DNA from 2 places in the Paenibacillus puldeungensis genome. Region 1 is predicted to be linked to the other one. Evidence: predicted binding sites of a transcription regulator. Region 1 holds the regulator's gene; the other holds the start of a gene.
The links. Region 1 encodes Rex, which represses fermentation and respiration genes when NADH is low (regulators of the CRP and FNR family bind a similar motif). Its sites were predicted from a motif close to TTGTGAAATATTTCACAA; they were not measured.
Positions count from the first base shown of each region.

Region 2: pflB (formate C-acetyltransferase) is a predicted target of Rex. The motif match lies at 2,657-2,674, and genes of this name have one in related genera.

Region 1 is NZ_JBHTLM010000020.1:26,436-35,692, reverse strand. Features, by position in the region: gene ACFQ3W_RS21055 (AraC family transcriptional regulator) at 1-814, shown strand, start outside; gene ACFQ3W_RS21050 (cell wall elongation regulator TseB-like domain-containing protein) at 1,269-1,754, opposite strand; gene ACFQ3W_RS21045 (amidohydrolase) at 1,827-3,125, opposite strand; gene ACFQ3W_RS21040 (redox-sensing transcriptional repressor Rex) at 3,115-3,792, opposite strand; gene dinG (ATP-dependent DNA helicase DinG) at 3,802-6,663, opposite strand; gene ACFQ3W_RS21030 (tetratricopeptide repeat protein) at 6,838-7,470, opposite strand; gene panD (aspartate 1-decarboxylase) at 7,591-7,974, opposite strand; gene panC (pantoate--beta-alanine ligase) at 7,968-8,870, opposite strand; gene panB (3-methyl-2-oxobutanoate hydroxymethyltransferase) at 8,870-9,257, opposite strand, start outside.
Region 2 is NZ_JBHTLM010000004.1:209,989-219,245, forward strand. Features, by position in the region: gene adhE (bifunctional acetaldehyde-CoA/alcohol dehydrogenase) at 1-2,495, shown strand, start outside; gene pflB (formate C-acetyltransferase) at 2,750-5,011, shown strand; gene pflA (pyruvate formate-lyase-activating protein) at 5,059-5,799, shown strand; gene ACFQ3W_RS07870 (ABC transporter substrate-binding protein) at 5,985-7,370, shown strand; gene ACFQ3W_RS07875 (carbohydrate ABC transporter permease) at 7,459-8,343, shown strand; gene ACFQ3W_RS07880 (carbohydrate ABC transporter permease) at 8,343-9,170, shown strand; gene ACFQ3W_RS07885 (cache domain-containing sensor histidine kinase) at 9,235-9,257, shown strand, end outside.

The DNA of each region.
Region 1 (9,257 bases):
ACGTATTTACTTGAATAAAGAAGCCGAGGATTACCCGATCCATTGGCATACCGCCGCCGAAGTAATCATGCCGCTCGAAAGTATTTACACCGCAGTTGTGGACGGTACCCAGCATGTTCTAAACCCCGGGGACATTATGATTATCCCGCCCGGCGAACTGCATCAGCTTTTTGCTCCTAATACCGGAGAGCGGATCATTTTGCAATTTGATTGCGCCCTGCTCTATCATTTGAACGGCTTAGATTCCACGTATCATTTACTCCGCCCCTGCCTTGTCATCACTTCCGATCAGGAACCTGAGCTGCACGAGGCTTTGAAATCGCTCTTGCACGATTTGACAAGTGAATATTTCGGCAAAGCACTTCTTAAAGAGGCCTCTGCCTATGCGATGCTCATCCAGTTCTTCGTTTTGCTCGGACGCCATTTTATGAACCGGGAACGCCGTTTTTCTCACCGAAAAGGTCAGAAACAGCAGCACAAATACATCGATAAGCTTATGCAAGTCTGCACGTATATCAATGAGCACTGCACCGAGGATATTCAGGTTGAGCACCTCGCCGAGCTCTCCGGCTTCAGCAAATTTCACTTCATGCGTTTGTTTAAGCAATACATGGGCATGTCCTATTACCACTACTTAAGCCAACACCGCATCATGCATGCGGAAAAGCTGCTGATCGATCCGAATCTGTCGATTATGGAAGTGGCCATGAGCTCCGGCTTTGGGAGTTTGCCCACCTTCAATCGAGTTTTTAAAAACATGAAGAAATGTACTCCTTCGGAATATAAAAGTCTGCATGGGGTCCATACCTTTTGAAAATAACCTATAAGTAAAAAAACAATTGACTCCTTTGAACGTTGTTGCTGTAAATTTTTCTTCTTGACCATATGCATTCAACCGAAAGGTACGGCACGTAGTTGTAAAAAGTACATCTAATCCGTCCGAACTGTTCATTTTTCCCACTTTAGTTGCAAAATGTACATTTAAATCGGGCCTAAATCCCATTCATCAGCCTACGAGCCCTATTTAGCTGTATTTTTTGCATCTACTTTTCTCCTACCCTGCAAACGTGATGAAATAACTGCACTAAATACATCTACTCAACACTGGGCGACGGGCGATGGGCAACAGGCGACGAGCCCGCAGCTTGGTAGGGGGCGCCGTCCTTGTAATCTTCGTAAAAAAAGATGACTCCTGATGGATATCAGAAGTCATCTTTTGTCAAATAGTCGCTTTATAACGGCCAGGCTAACAATTGGTAAAATCGCCATTACCGGTTCGGTAGTGTAAACACTTCCTCAAGCGGCTCCCCCTTACTAAAATCGAAGAAGCGATAGTAATGGTGATCTTTCTCTTTATAGAATAGCTGCCAAACGAGCTTATCGTTATAGACCCCCGGCAGCAGTCGAACGATCTTTATACCAGGCAATCGATCCTTGATGAGGGTCCGAACCTGATCCTCCGAAACGCCTTCCGATAACAGCCGTACTTCCGGTGCATGATCTTTTCTCAACCAGACCATCATATCTCGGCCAGATTCGTCCTTGCCCTTGACGACCCAGCACACTTCATCCCATACCGACTTCCATACTTGATCGCTTTCCACCAGACCCGACTCCTGCTTTGCCTGCTGAATGGCTGCCGACTCACCATTCCAATAATCCTGATTAACGTAAATATAAAAGCGGTGAAGTCCAAAGAGCACGAGCAGCAGGATCAGGAGGGAGAGCAGGAGCCATTTGGTTCTCTTTCTCAACCTTCTCTTCCTTTCTCCGAAGTAGGCAGTCGAACCCGCCAGATTGAAGCTGCGGATACTGCCAACTGTAATCTAGCGAGCTAGCAGACCTTCAAATGCTGCCTGAGCCTCGAAGCGAACCTTCTCTTCATCCAGCGTGAGGCAGGCCCCGTGTTTAACCACCTGCTTGCCGTTAATCCATACATGCTCGACATCCTTCGGACCAGCGGAATAAACGACATGGGAAATGTAGTCCGTTTTCGGCAGAAAATGAGCTTGCTCCGTATTCAGCGCGATGAAATCCGCCTTCATCCCAGCAGCCAGCCTGCCTGTGTTTTGCATGAAGAGCGATTTCGCTCCATACTCCGTTCCCATTTTGAGAGCTTCTAATGCTGGAACTGCGGTAGGATCGCCGGAAACACCCTTATGAATCAGAGCAGCCAACCTGATCTCCTCAAACATGTCGAGATTGTTGTTGCTCGCAGCGCCATCCGTGCCCAGTGAAACAACGACCCCTTTGCTTAATAGCTCCGGAACACGAGCCACACCGCTGGCCAGTTTCAGGTTGCTACCCGGATTATGCGAGACGGCAACATGATGTGCAGCTAACACGTAAATTTCCTCGTCCGTCAAATGCACGGCGTGCGCCAGCAAAGTTGGACGCGAGAACATCCCAAGTTTGCGCAGATGCTCTACAGGCCGAGCCCCATAGTCCTTGACATTCTGCTCTACTTCCGCAAGCGTCTCCGACATATGCGTATGCATTGGAAGATCCAGATCATGTGCCACCTGAACAAATTTCTCGATGTAGTCAGGCGGGCAGGTGTAAGGAGCGTGCGGCGAGATCATAGTCGTGATCCGTCCATCCGCTTTACCGTGCCAATCGCGGGCGAAACGGATAGCCTCCTGCAGCTTCTGATCCTGAACTTCAGGAGGACAAAGGCCGATCACCCCTCGCGTCAATACGGCGCGAATCCCCGATTCTTCAACGACCTTAGCCACTTGGTCCATATGGTCATACATGTCGAGGAACGTCGTTGTTCCGCCTTTGAGCATTTCCAGTACGGACAATGCTGTTCCGGCATAAACATCTGCCCCCGTAAACTTGGCTTCCATCGGCCACATCTTTTCCTGCAGCCAATTTTGAAGCACCATATCATCTCCGTATCCACGAAGAAGAGACATCGCCGCATGGCCATGCGTATTTACGAGCCCAGGCAGGAACAGCAATCCTTTGCCATCAAATGTTTCGGCCCCTTCTACGCCTTCCGGGCGCTGTTCACCAATGTAAGTGATCGTATCCCCTTCCACAAGCATATATCCGCGAACGATGGTACAATCTTCCTTTAACACGGCAAACGTACCATTCTTAATCAACCACTTACGACTCATAACTTACCGGTTCCTTTCCATCCTCCAAATAATAAGCCAAGCTTAACAAATCCGTTGTAAAGTCAGCCGCATGGATTCGAACTTCCGGCGGAACCTTTAATACCGTCGGTGCAAAATTCAAGATAGCTCTAATTCCAGCCTCAACCAATTGATCAGCAACGCGTTGAGCCTCAAAATCCGGGACTGTAATAATTCCGATGCGGATGTTATTAGCCTTGACCATGTCGCCTAGATCATCGATGGGCTGAATCGTAATATTGTTAATTTGCTTGCCGATCTTCTCAGGCGAAGCGTCAAAAACGGCCACGATCTTCATGTTATCTTTTAAGTATGCATTATAGTTAGATAGTGCTTGACCAAGATTACCAGCACCCACCAAAGCAACATTGATTTGCTGGTCTAAATTCAAAATTTCTTGAATTTTCTCGATCAGATAAGCGACATCGTATCCAATGCCTTTTCGCCCGAAATCGCCGAAATAAGCGAGATCCTTACGAATTTGCGCCGGATTGAGGTCCAGCTTCTGGCCAAGTTCTTGCGAAGAAACCGTAGGTACCTCGCGGCGGCTCAGTTCATTCAGAAAACGCAGGTATACCGGCAATCTGCGAACGACAGCATCCGAAATTTTTTCTGATTTCATACTTTGTTTCCCCCTATTCTGGCGCAAGATTGAGGACTATGATTGTTCCTCAGGATTCAACCATTCCGATATGCGTGGAACCATTTGACCAAGCGGCATATGCTCCATCTTCGGACCTGGCAAAGAGTATAGAAAATATTTTCCGTAATATGATTCCAAGATGCGCGTATCATACACGATCACGATTCCCCGATCCTGTGAGGTACGGACGAGTCGTCCAAATCCTTGCTTAAAACGAATGACAGCCTGAGGCACTGACAGCTTCATAAAAGGATTTTTCTTCTCCTTCTGCAGCCGTTCGCTCTTTGCCTCCACAAGTGGATGATTCGGCGGCTGAAAAGGTAGACGTACAATCGCTAAGCTCGTTAAAGCCTCACCGGGAATATCTACTCCTTCCCAGAAGCTGCTCGTTCCGAGCAATACCGAAGCATCCTGTCCCTGAAACCGACGGGTCAGCTTCGTACGGCTGCCGCTGTCCATGCCTTGTCCTATGACGGTGATCCCTTCCGCGGACAGCAGCTCCTTTAGTGGGTCGTAAACCTGGCGGAGCATGCGGTAAGACGTAAACAGTACGAGCATGCGTCCCTTCGTGGCGATGGCTGTATCCGCCAACGACCGAACCAGCGTGGTGACGAAGTGATCATCACCAACGCTTCCTTTGACGCTAGGAAAATCCCTCGGAATGACCAGCAATGCCTGATCCCGGTAGTTAAACGGTGACGGCAGCATCGAGGTGATCAACCGATCCTCGGAGGCCGCTTCCTGCAGCCCCAATTGCTCGATCATGTACTGAAACGATTTGTCAACCGATAAAGTTGCCGAGGTCATGACCACGCTTTTCTTACTGTCGAAAAAATACTCCTTCAGTTGGGCGCTCACATCAATGGGAACAGCATACATTTGCAAAGACCGGCTGCGATAGTTTCCGTTACCCTCCATCCAATAGACGGTATCTTCGCCATCTAATTTCATGAAGAAGCGCAACGCCTCGCGTTCGGTTCCCAAGTCCTTAAGCAAACCGCTGATGTCGGTCAGCAAGCTTTCCGATCCGATATCGTCCTGCTCTTCCCTGATTTGACTGAGCAGGCGTTCTCCTTTGCGCAGCACGTCCCCAAGCGAGACATAAATTTGGTTCTCCAGCGCAGCCAGCGTGTCCCAATCCTTCGGCTTCTTATGCGGCAGCAGCCGAAAAACGAATTGACCAGGATCTCCAGGCGCAGCATCACTGCGTTCCGGCATAAGCGTGAACAGCAACTCGTTTAGCTTGTCCCAGGTCTCTTTCACATCTACAAGCGTAGGATAAAAGCTGTCAATAACGGAGCACCACTCAGCCGACTTTTCGTTTACCGAGCTTTGCAACTGGATACGCAAATTCGGAAACTGGCCTGTCTTACTATCTTTGAATAGGCGGGTTAAGGTGTGAATGACTGTAAAATACTTCATATTAATCCCTAAATGTTTGCCCGCCACATCCTCCAGGTGATGTGCTTCATCGATGACCAGACGCTCATAGCCCGGAAGCAGTTGATGACCTGCCTGAATGTCCGTAAACAATTTGGAATGATTCGTGATGACCACATCCGCCACACCGGCTTCGTGCTTCGCCCGGTGGTAGAAGCATTTTCGAAACCACGGACACGAACGACCTAAACATGAATCGGACTCGCTTGCGACTGTCTCCCAAAAATCATTTCCGCGATTTCCTAAGTTAAGCTCCTCGTCATCACCGTTTATCGTTTGTGTCAGCCACACAATCATTTGTGCAGCCGTCATCACCTCTTCTTTTGGCGTTGTGAAGTCTCTTCTGTTTATTTTATGTTCAAATTTACGCAGACACAAATAATGTTGTCTTCCCTTAAATACAGCCGCCAGAAAAGGAAACGGAACGACCTCGGTCAGCAGTGGGATATCTCGCTCTCTAAGCTGCTCCTGAAGGTTAATCGTATGTGTACTTACCATAACCTTCTCATCCTGTTTAACGCTATGATATATTGCAGGAAGTAAGTAACCTAACGATTTTCCGGTCCCTGTTCCAGCTTCTACCAAAAGATGTTTGTCCTCGTCAAAGGCCTTCATCACTTCATGAAGCATCATGTTCTGCGCTTCCCGTTCCTCATATTGCGGCAGGCGCTCACGCAGACGTTCACGTACCTGATCCATAAACTGCTCGAAGGTGATATCCTCCAGCGGATTGTCCAAAAGCGCATTTCGAGGCGTTTCGATATCCATCCAATCCTCAGCTTGCAGCGCAAATTGACGATAGTACGTAAATCCGCCTTCATTCGGATTTGCCTCGCGTTCCTTTTCCTGAAGCAACGCATCAAAGAACCAACCTAAGTCGCTGTCCTCGCCGGCAAACAAATCCACTAATCGCTGTATGGTCAGAAGCGGTAGGCTTTCACATTCTTCAAGGCACTTCAAAAAAATGAGCGCCGTTGCCAATGCATCACTGTCGGCCTGATGTGGACGATCGTGCTGCACATCAAACTCCGCCGCCACCATGCCAAGCTGATAAGACATGAGTGATGGAAACATGATTTTCAAGAAATCCATCGTATCAAGAATCCTGCCCGTAAAGGGCAAATAACCCGTTTTGTCCAATGCACTTTGCAAATAGTTGAAATCAAAGGCTACATTGTGCCCGACAAGTACGACATCATTCAGAAGCGGAACCATCTCCATCATCACTTCGTCTAGCTCCGGAGCATCCTTCACATGCTCTTCCGTGATCCCGGTGAGCCCGGTAATAAACGGAGGGATCGGGATACTAGGCTTAACGAAGGAGTTATACACCTGAGAAATCGTCCTATCCGGTTCTATAATCGCAAGTCCCACTTGAATGATTTCATCAAAGGACTGATTGCCTGTAGTTTCAAAATCGAGCACTGCATATTTCATTTGCGTATATAAGTCCCTTTCATTCCAGTCTACATTACAGCATAACAGAAGAATGCCAATTTGAAAATTAATACAATATCTCTATGTAAATTACATCACAAACAAAACGAGCGATGCGCCGCACTTCCTGCGGATGATCGCATCGCTCAGCTGACATCTACGACTCCAATATAATTACAATAATGACGTCAGTTCGTTGCTGTAGATCAGTTTCCCCTTACTGTTTAGACATGCCTCTAAGTTAGCTAAAGGCTCCGGAAGGGAAGGATCACTGTGATAAGCTAACGTAAAAAATTCTTTTGCCTTGGTAAAAGTTCCTTTTTGAGCTTCGATGCAGCCTAATGCATTGTAAATTACCGAACGCATTCGCTTATTTGTCGCAACCCTAAGCACCTGCTTGAAATGCTCGGTCGCTTCATCGCTTTGTTCCAGATGCATGTGGCACATCGCCAGATAAGTCCGACCAACCATACTTTCAGGAAACTGCTCAAGCAACTGCTGGAACTGCGGCAACGCCTCAGAAAACATCAGCAGCTTATAATACCCTTGGCCTTTGATGAATGGGACTGAGTCCATTTCGGGTAGCACTGGCATATCCTGTATGTCAATGTTTCCAATGTTTTGGCGCAGCACACCCATCTTCTCCTCAAAACAAAGCCATTCCTCAATAATTCCGTCGCTCATATGCTTGAGCAAACGCCATTTGTGTACAAGGTCCTGCTTTTGATCACCTTGGGCTACCGGATACTTACGGGAAATTTCGTCCAACATCTCATTCATTTCCGCAAAAACATGCTGAAACATCATTCACATCCCACCCTTAACGAAAATGAAATCAGTCCGAGCCTTAACTTCATTTTTTGTTTTGGACGGCCTTTTCATTCCCTTGACCAGGAATTGCATGTTCCGCGGTAAAAGCCGGCTAAATTAACGAATCACCGCATGCAGCTCTTGATTGGCTTTTTCGACGGTCCGATTGTTTTCGTCCACGAAAACGACGGTTGGCTTATGGCTACGCAGTTCCTCTGCGGACATTTGAGCGTACGATATAATTATTACATTGTCGCCCGGCTGAACCAGTCTTGCTGCCGCGCCATTCAAACAGATAACACCACTGCCACGAGGTCCCGGAATGACGTAGGTTTCTAGGCGAGCCCCGTTATTGTTATTGACGATTTGTACTTTTTCATTTTCAAGAATATCTGCAGCTTCCATCAAATTCTCGTCAATCGTGATACTGCCAACATAATTCAAATTTGCTTCCGTTACGGTTGCCCGGTGAATTTTAGATTTCATCATCGTTCTTAACATGACGTAAGCACCTTCTTTTCCAAAATGACATTGTCGATCAAACGCGTGGAGCCAAATTTTACGGCTAAAGCGATCAATACATCACTTCCAATTGAATCGAGCCGATCCGGATCCTCAAGCGCGGTTAGATCGGGAAACTTGGTAATTTCCACATAATCGATTTCCGCCAGTGGTTCGCTACTGATCGTATCGATCAAATCAGACCGGATGTCGCCTACAATCACTCCACCTACGCTTTTCGCTTTTTCCTCCACGAAGTGGAGGCTCTTAGACAGTACCAGCGCTGCTTGACGCTGCTCGGGGGTTAAATATACGTTTCGGGAACTTAGTGCAAGGCCATCAGCCTCCCGAACGATTGGACACGGAATAATGTCGATGCCGAAATTGAGATCCTTGACCATCTGCTTAATGACGGCGACTTGCTGCGCATCTTTTTGGCCAAAAAATGCCTGATCCGGCTGAACGATGTGGAACAGCTTGCCCACAACAGTGGTAACCCCGTCGAAATGCCCAGGCCGGGATGCGCCGCAAAGGCGTTCGGTTAGCTCTTCGACTTTGATCTTCGTACGGATCGGCTCAGGATACATCTCCTGGGCGCTTGGCATGAATACTACATCAACGCCTTCACGTTCCGCTAGTGCAAGATCCTTCTCCGCATCGCGCGGATAACGATCATAATCCTCATTAGGTCCGAATTGAATCGGATTTACAAAAATGCTAAGCACGACCAGATCGCTGATCTGGCGAGCTTTGTGCAGCAGACTAGCATGACCATCATGCAGATATCCCATCGTCGGAACCAGCCCGACCGTTAGATTTTGCCCTTTTCCCGCCGCAGCAAATCTTTCAGTCTGAATGTGCTCCCGAATCGCGCGGATCTCCGTAAAAACCTTCATTACCGTGTTTCCACCTTTCCCTTGCCGTATAAGTTGTCAAGTACGCCTTCTTCCGCTGCAAATACGTGCTCCTGAGCCGGGAAAGCGCGGCCTTTTACTTCCTTTACATATTCCGAAATGCCCTTTCGAATTTGCGTTCCGATATCGGCATAGGTTTTGACAAATCGTTTCTCCCGGTATTCAGGAGTATATTTTAAAACATCATGGTATACGAGAACTTGCCCGTCACATCCGCGTCCAGCGCCAATACCGATCGTCGGGATCGATAGCTCCTTGGTAATCGCCGTTGCCACTTCTTCTGTAACCAGCTCCAAAACGACACCAAACGCTCCGGCTCTTTCCAATGCCTTAGCATCTTCCAGCAAGCGTCGGGCATCCTTGGCATCC
Region 2 (9,257 bases), on a different contig from region 1:
TCGATAAGATTGTGCAAGCGATGGCTTTGGCTGGACTCGACAAACACATGCATCTTGCAAAACTGGCTGTTGAAGAAACTGGACGCGGCGTGTACGAAGATAAGATTATCAAGAACATGTTTGCGACCGAATACATCTGGCACAGCATTAAGTATGACAAAACGGTAGGCGTAATTGAAGATAACGATTTTGATAGCTTCCAAAAAATCGCTGAACCTGTCGGAATTATTATGGGTATTACTCCGGTAACGAACCCAACGTCCACCACGATCTTCAAATCTCTGATTGCCATTAAAACTCGTAACCCGATTATTTTCGGTTTCCATCCATCCGCACAAGCTTGTAGTACGGAAGCCGCTAAAATTTTGCTCGAAGCAGCCGTGAAGCACGGAGCACCTGCTGACTGCATCCAATGGATCGAAAATCCTTCGATGGATCGCACGAACGGACTGATGAACCACCCTGATGTAGCTTGTATTCTTGCAACTGGTGGTTCCGCAATGGTTAAAGCAGCATACAGCTGCGGCAAACCGGCTCTCGGCGTAGGTCCTGGTAACGTACCTTGCTTCATTGAAAAGAGTGCTAACCTGGATCAAGCTGTCAACGATTTGATTCTCTCCAAAACGTTTGACAACGGTATGATCTGCGCTTCCGAGCAAGCGGTAATTATTGAAGAACCTGTCTTTGACCAAGTGAAAAAGAAAATGATTGCTAATGGCTGCTACTTTGTAAATAAAGAAGAAGCTGCAAAATTGACTGCTGGGGCAATCGTTGCTGATAAATGTGCAGTTAACCCTGCGATCGTAGGCCAACCTGCTACGAAAATCGCTGAAATGTGCGGTATCGACGTACCGGCCGGCACGAAAATTCTCGTTGCCGAAATCGACGGCGTAGGGCCGAAATTCCCACTCTCTGCAGAAAAACTGAGCCCGGTTCTGGCTTGCTTCAAAGTTAAAAATGCAGAACAAGGTATCGAACGCGCTCTGGAAGTTGTTAGATTCGGCGGTATGGGTCACTCCTCGGTTATCCATTCGGACAACGAAGAAATCATCCAAAAATTCTCTGAAAGTATGCCAACTTGCCGTATTCTGGTGAACCAACCTTCTTCGCAAGGCGGTATCGGTGACATTTACAACACGAACCTGCCATCGCTGACACTCGGCTGCGGATCGTACGGACGCAACTCGACTTCGTCGAACGTAACGGCTGTCAATCTGATCAACGTGAAAAGGGTGAATCGTCGTACCGTGAATATGCAATGGTTCAAAGTTCCTAGCAAAATTTATTTTGAGAAAAACTCGACCCAATACCTTGCTAAAATGCCGGACATCTCCCGCGTTATTATCGTAACTGACCCAATGATGGTTAAACTCGGATATGTGGCTAGAGTTGAGCACTATCTGCGTCAACGTCAAGTTCCAGTAGCGATCGAAATCTTCTCGGACGTTGAGCCAGATCCATCGACTACGACTGTAGAACGCGGTACGGAAATGATGGCTAAATTCCAGCCAGACTGCATCATCGCACTCGGTGGCGGTTCTGCAATGGACGCTGCGAAAGGGATGTGGCTGTTCTACGAATATCCTGAAGAAGACTTCTTCAACCTGAAACAAAAATTCATGGATATCCGTAAACGTCTTTACAAATACCCACGCCTGGGCCAAAAAACGAAATTCGTGGCTATCCCAACGACTTCGGGTACAGGTTCAGAAGTTACCTCGTTTGCGGTTATTACCGACAAACTGAACGGCAACACGAAATATCCTTTGGCTGACTATGAATTGACGCCGGATGTAGCGATCATCGACCCTGAGTTTGTATACAGCTTGCCAAAATCGGCTGTTGCCGATACCGGTATGGACGTATTGACTCACGCTATCGAAGCTTATGTTTCGGTACTGGCTAACGACTACACCGATGGCCTGGCGATCAAAGCGATTCAATTGGTATTCCAATACCTTGAAAAATCGGCTCTCGAAGGCGATAAACTGGCTCGTGAGAAAATGCATAACGCTTCGACGATTGCTGGTATGGCGTTCTCTAACGCATTCCTGGGCATCAACCACAGCTTGGCGCATAAATGGGGCGGTGAATTCCATACTCCGCACGGTCGTACGAACGCGATTCTGCTGCCGCACGTTATCCGTTATAACGCTAAGAAACCTACGAAATTCGCAGCATGGCCTAAATATACACACTTCGTAGCTGACGAGCGTTACGCTGAAATCGCCCGCATTCTGGGCTTGCCGGCTCGCACTACAGAAGAAGGCGTGAAGAGCTTGATCAAAGCGATCCGCGAACTCAACAAAAAGCTTGGTATTCCTGAAACGTTCCAAGCTCTGGGCTTTGATGCTAAAGAATTCGAAAGCAAAGTCGATTACCTGGCTGACCGCGCCTTTGAAGACCAATGCACCACGGCGAATCCGAAGCTGCCGCTCGTTACCGAGCTGGCTGAAGTATATCGCGACGGCTTCTACGGCAGATTTGAAGAATAAGTGAACAATAGGCAATGAAAACGTGACAAATATCACCTAGAGTGATATTTGTCACAACTCTTTTATAGTGGTTAAGCTATGATTACAGTGTAAATGATCCCTCATACATTTATGATGGAAGTTACCCCGACGAATCCAGTTGGGCACAATTGTTGTCTGAGTTGTGAAAAGTATCACAAATTTTAAGGGATCACAATGGCGCGGATTAAAAATCCTTCAACCGCGACCAAATTATATAAATGGAGGGAATAAAGATGTCGGTGATGGAAAAAGAAGTTCAAGAAGTGCAAAGCGCATGGAGAAGCTTTAAAAAAGGGAAATGGATGAAAGAGGTTAACACTCGCGATTTCATCGAAACCAACATTACATCTTATGTTGGTAATGATTCTTTCTTGGCTGGTCCGACAGCTAACACGACAGCATTGTGGGATATCGTATCGAACCTGTCTAAGGAAGAAAGAGAAGCTGGCGGAGTGCTTGATGTGGACGTTAATAACCCTTCCACAATCACTTCTCATACTCCGGGTTATTTGGATAAAGAGAAAGAACAAGTTGTTGGTGTTCAAGGTTCCAAGCCTTTCCAACGTACGATTCACCCGTTTGGTGGAATCAAGATGGTCATCAGCGCTTGTAAAGCATATGGCTTCGATTTGCCAACTGAAATCGTAGATATTTTTACGAAATTCCGCAAAACACATAACCAAGGCGTATTTGATGCTTATACTACTGACATGAGAGCTGCCCGTCATGCTGGGATTATTACTGGTCTTCCTGATGCTTACGGCCGTGGCCGGATCATTGGCGACTATCGTCGTCTTGCCCTGTATGGTGTGGATTTCCTAATAGAACAAAAGAAACAAGAACTGCTTAGCCTCGAAGTTGACACGATCGATGAAGATGTAATTCGTCTTCGCGAAGAATTGTCCGAACAAATTCGTGCACTTGGCGAGTTGAAAAAACTTGGCGAAATGTACGGCTTCGATATTTCGAGACCGGCTAACAACGCTAAAGAAGCTTTCCAATGGGTATACTTTGGTTACCTTGCAGCCGTTAAAGAACAAGACGGTGCGGCTATGTCGCTCGGCCGTGTATCTTCTTTCCTTGACGCCTACATTGAACGCGACTTGGCTGAAGGAACATTGACAGAAGAAACTGCACAAGAATTGGTTGACCACTTTGTCATGAAGCTGCGTATCGTTAAATTCCTGAGAACTCCTGAATACAACGACCTGTTCAGCGGGGACCCTACTTGGGTAACTGAATCCATCGGCGGTATGTCGGTTAACGGTAAAACTCGCGTTACAAAGAACAGCTTCCGTTTCCTTCATACACTTTACAACCTTGGACCTGCTCCAGAACCAAACTTGACTGTACTTTGGTCCGAACGTTTGCCTGAAGCCTTCAAGAAATTCTGTGCTAAAGTATCGATCGAGACTAGCTCGATTCAATACGAAAACGATGACTTGATGCGTCCAATCTATGGCGACGACTACGGTATCGCTTGCTGCGTATCCGCTATGGAAATCGGTAAACAAATGCAATTCTTCGGCGCTCGTGCCAACCTTGCTAAAGCTTTGCTGTACGCGATCAACGGTGGTAAAGACGAAAGATACGGCACGCAAATCGGTCCGGATTTGCCAGCAATTACTTCTGAATATCTCGACTATGAAGAAGTTATGAAACGCTACAAACCAATGATGGAATGGCTGGCTAAATTGTATGTAAATACTTTGAACGTCATCCACTACATGCATGATAAATACTGCTATGAACGGATCGAAATGGCGCTGCATGACCGCGACATTCTCCGCACGATGGCTTGCGGTATCGCTGGTCTGTCGGTAGCTGCTGACTCGCTGAGCGCAATCAAATATGCGAAAGTTAAAGTCATCCGTAACGAAGCGGGCATCGCCGTTGACTTCGAAACAGAAGGCGAATATCCTTGCTATGGTAACAACGATGATCGTGTTGACGAAATCGCGGTTGATCTGGTTAAAACCTTCATGGGTATGATTCGCAAACACAAAACTTACCGTAACGCATTGCCTACACAATCGATCTTGACGATCACTTCTAACGTCGTATATGGTAAGAAAACAGGTACTACACCAGATGGACGTAAAGCGGGCGAACCATTTGCTCCTGGTGCTAACCCAATGCATGGACGTGACAAAAAAGGTGCCCTTGCATCCTTGAGTTCTGTTGCTAAACTGCCTTATGAAGATAGCTTGGATGGTATTTCCAACACCTTCTCGATCGTTCCTAAGGCGCTTGGTAAAGAAACAGAATCTCGTCAATCGAACCTCGTATCGATGATGGACGGCTACTTCGGCAGCATGGCTCATCACCTGAACGTCAACGTGTTTGACCGTGAAACTCTGCTTGATGCTATGGATCATCCGGAAAAATATCCGCAATTGACCATTCGGGTATCTGGATATGCCGTTAACTTCATTAAATTGACTCGTGAACAACAACTGGAAGTTATCCATCGTACATTCCACGAAAAAATGTAATCTGGATTGTTGGAAACGGGCAACCAAAGAGGAAAGGGTGACGAAAGATGCTTAAAGGCCGTATTCACTCATTGGAGACTTTTGGTACAGTTGATGGACCGGGTATTCGTTTCGTTCTCTTTATGCAAGGTTGTCTGCTGAAATGTCAATATTGCCACAATCCAGATACCTGGAGCTTGACGGAAGGCAAAGAAATGACTACCGAGGAGGTATTGGCCGAGATCGAACCTTATCTCGGCTACTACCGCCCGTCAGGCGGCGGGTTGACGGTATCTGGCGGCGAAGCGACACTGCAAGCTCCGTTTGTTACCGAGCTGTTCAGCGAGGCGAAGAAACGGTGGAACCTTCATACAACACTTGATACGAACGGCTACAATGAAGGGGATAAAATCCGCGATTTGCTCGATGTCACCGATTTGGTGATGCTTGATATTAAGCATATCAACAACGAGAAGCACATCAAGCTTACCGGGAAACCGAACGACCGTATCCTGAACATGGCGCGGTGGCTTTCCGATCATGGACGGAGCATGTGGATTCGCCACGTATATGTTCCTGGTATTCATGACGACGAACAAGATCTGCTTGAGCTTGGAAGATTTATCGGCAGCTTGAAAGGCGTCGAAAAGTTTGAAATCCTCCCTTACCACGTTATGGGCATCTTTAAATGGCAGGAGCTCGGTTGGGATTACCCTCTTGAAGGGGTTGAGCCTCCGACAGACGAGGAAATCGAACGTGCTTACCGGATCATTCGTGAGGGGCAGCAGCAGGTAGCGGCTAGCAAGTAACGTAATTTTATAGAACCTTAACAAAAACGGTTAACCTTACACAATGTGTTTGGTTTAACCGTTTTTTTTGCGCTGTAGACGATATTATCCCCATTCTAGAAAAATGTCCTCCTTATCAAGGATAAAAACGCTTTCTATAATGAGGGTGTACCAAATCATACCGTTTTGGAGGAGGGTCAAGAAATATGAGAAAAAGTTTGCTGATGCTGCTGTCTGTCATTTTCGTTGCATCCGCACTGCTTGTGGGGTGTGGAAAATCCGGAAATAACACTTCCGTCAAGGAAGGGCAAGATGCGACAAACAAAGGGGAAGCCGGCACAGAATCGAAGGTGGAGAACAATGATCCGTTTGAAATTACGATCCGACACACGCAGGTAGGGGAATCCAAGAAGTTCCGCTTAGCCATGCTGCAGGATGTCGTGAAGCAAACAGAAGCGGCCGTTCCGGGCTTAACAATTAAGCTTGACGCTGTGGATTCGGAAGTAAACCGTAAAGAGAAGCTGCGCGGGGAAATGGCCGCTGGGAAACCACCGGAAATTTTCGATGTGTTCGGCAGCCCGGATGCGGCGCTTTATGCGAAAGAAGGGCTGATGCTCGATTTGACGCCGATCATTGATGAGCTTGGCATCAAAGATAAGTTCACGACTCTGGCTCCTTTCACGGTGGACGGGAAAGTATATGGGCTGCCGATCGGCGGCTCGATTGAAGGCTTTTTCTACAACAAGGAGTATTTCAAACAAAAAGGGCTCACGGTACCTAAAACGTTGGATCAACTGGAACAAATTGCTGAGAAAATTAAAGCCGATGGCAAAATTCCTTTTGCGCAATCATCCAAGGACGCCTGGATCCCGCTGATGACGACGAACAATTTGTGGTCGTATTATGCCGGGCCGGAAGTCACTTACGGCTTCAAAACCGGCAAGACGAAATGGACCGATGAAAATATGGTCAAAGCGATCGCCAAGCACCAGGAATGGGTGAAGAAAGGATACTACAAAAAAGGCGAGCTTGGCCTTGAATACGCGGATATGAGAAACCAGATCATTACGGGTGAAGCGATCATGATGATGGATGGCTCCTGGGCCAACTCAGTCTTCCGAGATCCGGCGCAAGCCGGCGATATGGTGGGCAAAATTGGTTACTTTAATATGCCTCCCCTGCATGAAGGCGATCCGGTGATCGTGATGCAGGACGCGAATAACGGTTACGGGTTCTCCAACGCTGTAGCAGAAGACCCGCGGAAGCTGCAGGCGGTCAAAGAGTTCATCAAAAATATGTGGACGGAAGAAATGCAACTTAGAGGTCTGAAGGAAGACGGCGTGCTGCCGGCCATGAAGATGGATCTGGAGCAAATGAAAACGGCGTCCGACGATCCGCTTATGCAGGATATTTTCAAAGGAGTAAGCGAAATCGGAACCTCGTTCCCGGCGTTTGACGCGCTTGTCCAAGCGGAGGTCAACACGGCGCTCAGCCTGGGTATTCAGCAAATTATCGGTGGAGAAATTGAACCGGCCAAAATGCTGGAGAACGTGCAGGCCGCTCAGGATACGGCTAACGCAGCAGCAGAATAAACTTAAGCGATTGATAAATATATGCAAGGGCGTCACCCGCCTCAATCTGACGTGGGGGCGCCTTTGTTTCCAACTGGAGGTAATTGGCATGAACAAAGCGCTCAGAAACCCGCTAATTTATAGTTTGTTTATACTCCCGGCCTTTGTTTTGTTTCTGGCTTTTTTTATTTACCCGATTTTTACGGCGATCAACAACAGCTTTACCAGCTGGAACGGGATCTCCAAGCATATCAACTACATCGGATTCGATAATTATGCGACCGCCTTCAAAGACCAAGCCTTTTGGAAATCAGTGATGAACAATGTGTACTTTATTTTGTTCTCCTGCTTTATACAGGTGCCTATTATCATTTTTTTCTCGTTATTGATCGCAAACGTCAAGCGGCTGAAAGGATTGTACAAGACGGCGGTGTTTATGCCTTCTATCATGTCTACCGCAGTGATCGGCATTTTGTGGGGGTTTATTTACAATCCGGACTTTGGGCTGATGAATGAAGTGCTTGGCGTGTTCGGAATTCCGCCGGTTTACTGGTTGTCCGATAAAAATTGGGCGATGATTTCTATCCTGATCACCAACGCCTGGCAGTGGACCGGATTCTACATTGTCATGGTGCTGGCGGCGATTTTATCCATCCCGAAAGAACTGGATGAAGCGGCGGCTATTGATGGCGCAAACGGCATTCAGCGGGCGGTAAAAATCACGATTCCGCTGATTATGCCGATTATCTCCGTCGTGGTCATGCTAAGCGTAGCTGGCGCGATGAAGGCGGCGGATATCGTGCTGGTGATGACCAAAGGCGGCCCGGCCGGATCGACCGACGTGATGGCGACGTATATGATCAGGTACGCAATCACCAGTTTCCGCCATGGGTTCGGCAACGCCATTGCGGTGCTTATTTTTGTTTTTACGATTATCATTACCGTAGCGTATCAACTGCTTATCGCAAGACGCACAGAAAGGGTTGAATACTGATGAGAGTGTTGAAAAAATCGATCCCACACTTTTTCCTTATGGCGTATTTGCTCGTCATCCTGTATCCTTTCTTGTTCGTATTGTTCTCTTCGCTGAAAAGCGATAATCAGGCGATCGCTGCAAATCCGTTTGGTCCGCCGTCTGCAATCATATTTGATAACTACGTCAACGCCTGGGTGAACGCGAAAATCAGCACCTATTTTTTTAACAGCTTGTATATCGGTGTATTATCGGCCTGCTTATCCATAGGCTTTGCGGCTATGCTAGCTTTTGCGGTGACGCGGATGCGATATAACCGGGTAAGTGCAGTAGTGTTTCAGCTCATTCTGCTCGGCATGCTGATTCCGAACAATTCCCTGCTGCTGCCGATCTATGGGATCATGCGTACGTTGGGCATTCTCGATACTCACATGGCGCTCATTTTGCCCTATGTGGCGAACGCAATCCCGTTTTCGGTCATTATCCTGGCCGCCTTCATGCGCTCACTCCCCGGCGAAATTGAGGAAGCTGCCGTCATGGACGGATTAAAGTCCACGGGGTTGTTTGCCAAAATCATCATTCCGCTGACTATACCGGCGATCGTTACCGTATTCATCATCAATTTTTTGGGGAACTGGAACGAGTTTTTGCTGGCGAACTATTTTCTGTCGAGCGATGAGTTAAGAACGCTTCCGGTAGGGATGGTTGGTTTCCGCGACGCTTACAACACGAACTACGCGCAAATGTCGGCCGGGATTGTGTTCAGCGTCTTGCCGGTAATGATCATCTATGCGGTGTTGCAGGAAAAAATTATTGAAGGAGTTACGGCCGGGAGCGTTAAAGGTTAACGACGACCGTGGTAATATAAGGATAGTTATTAGAAGTAGTCGTTAAGCTGGGAGCTGCCGCCAAATGAACCTGCGCATCAAACTGTT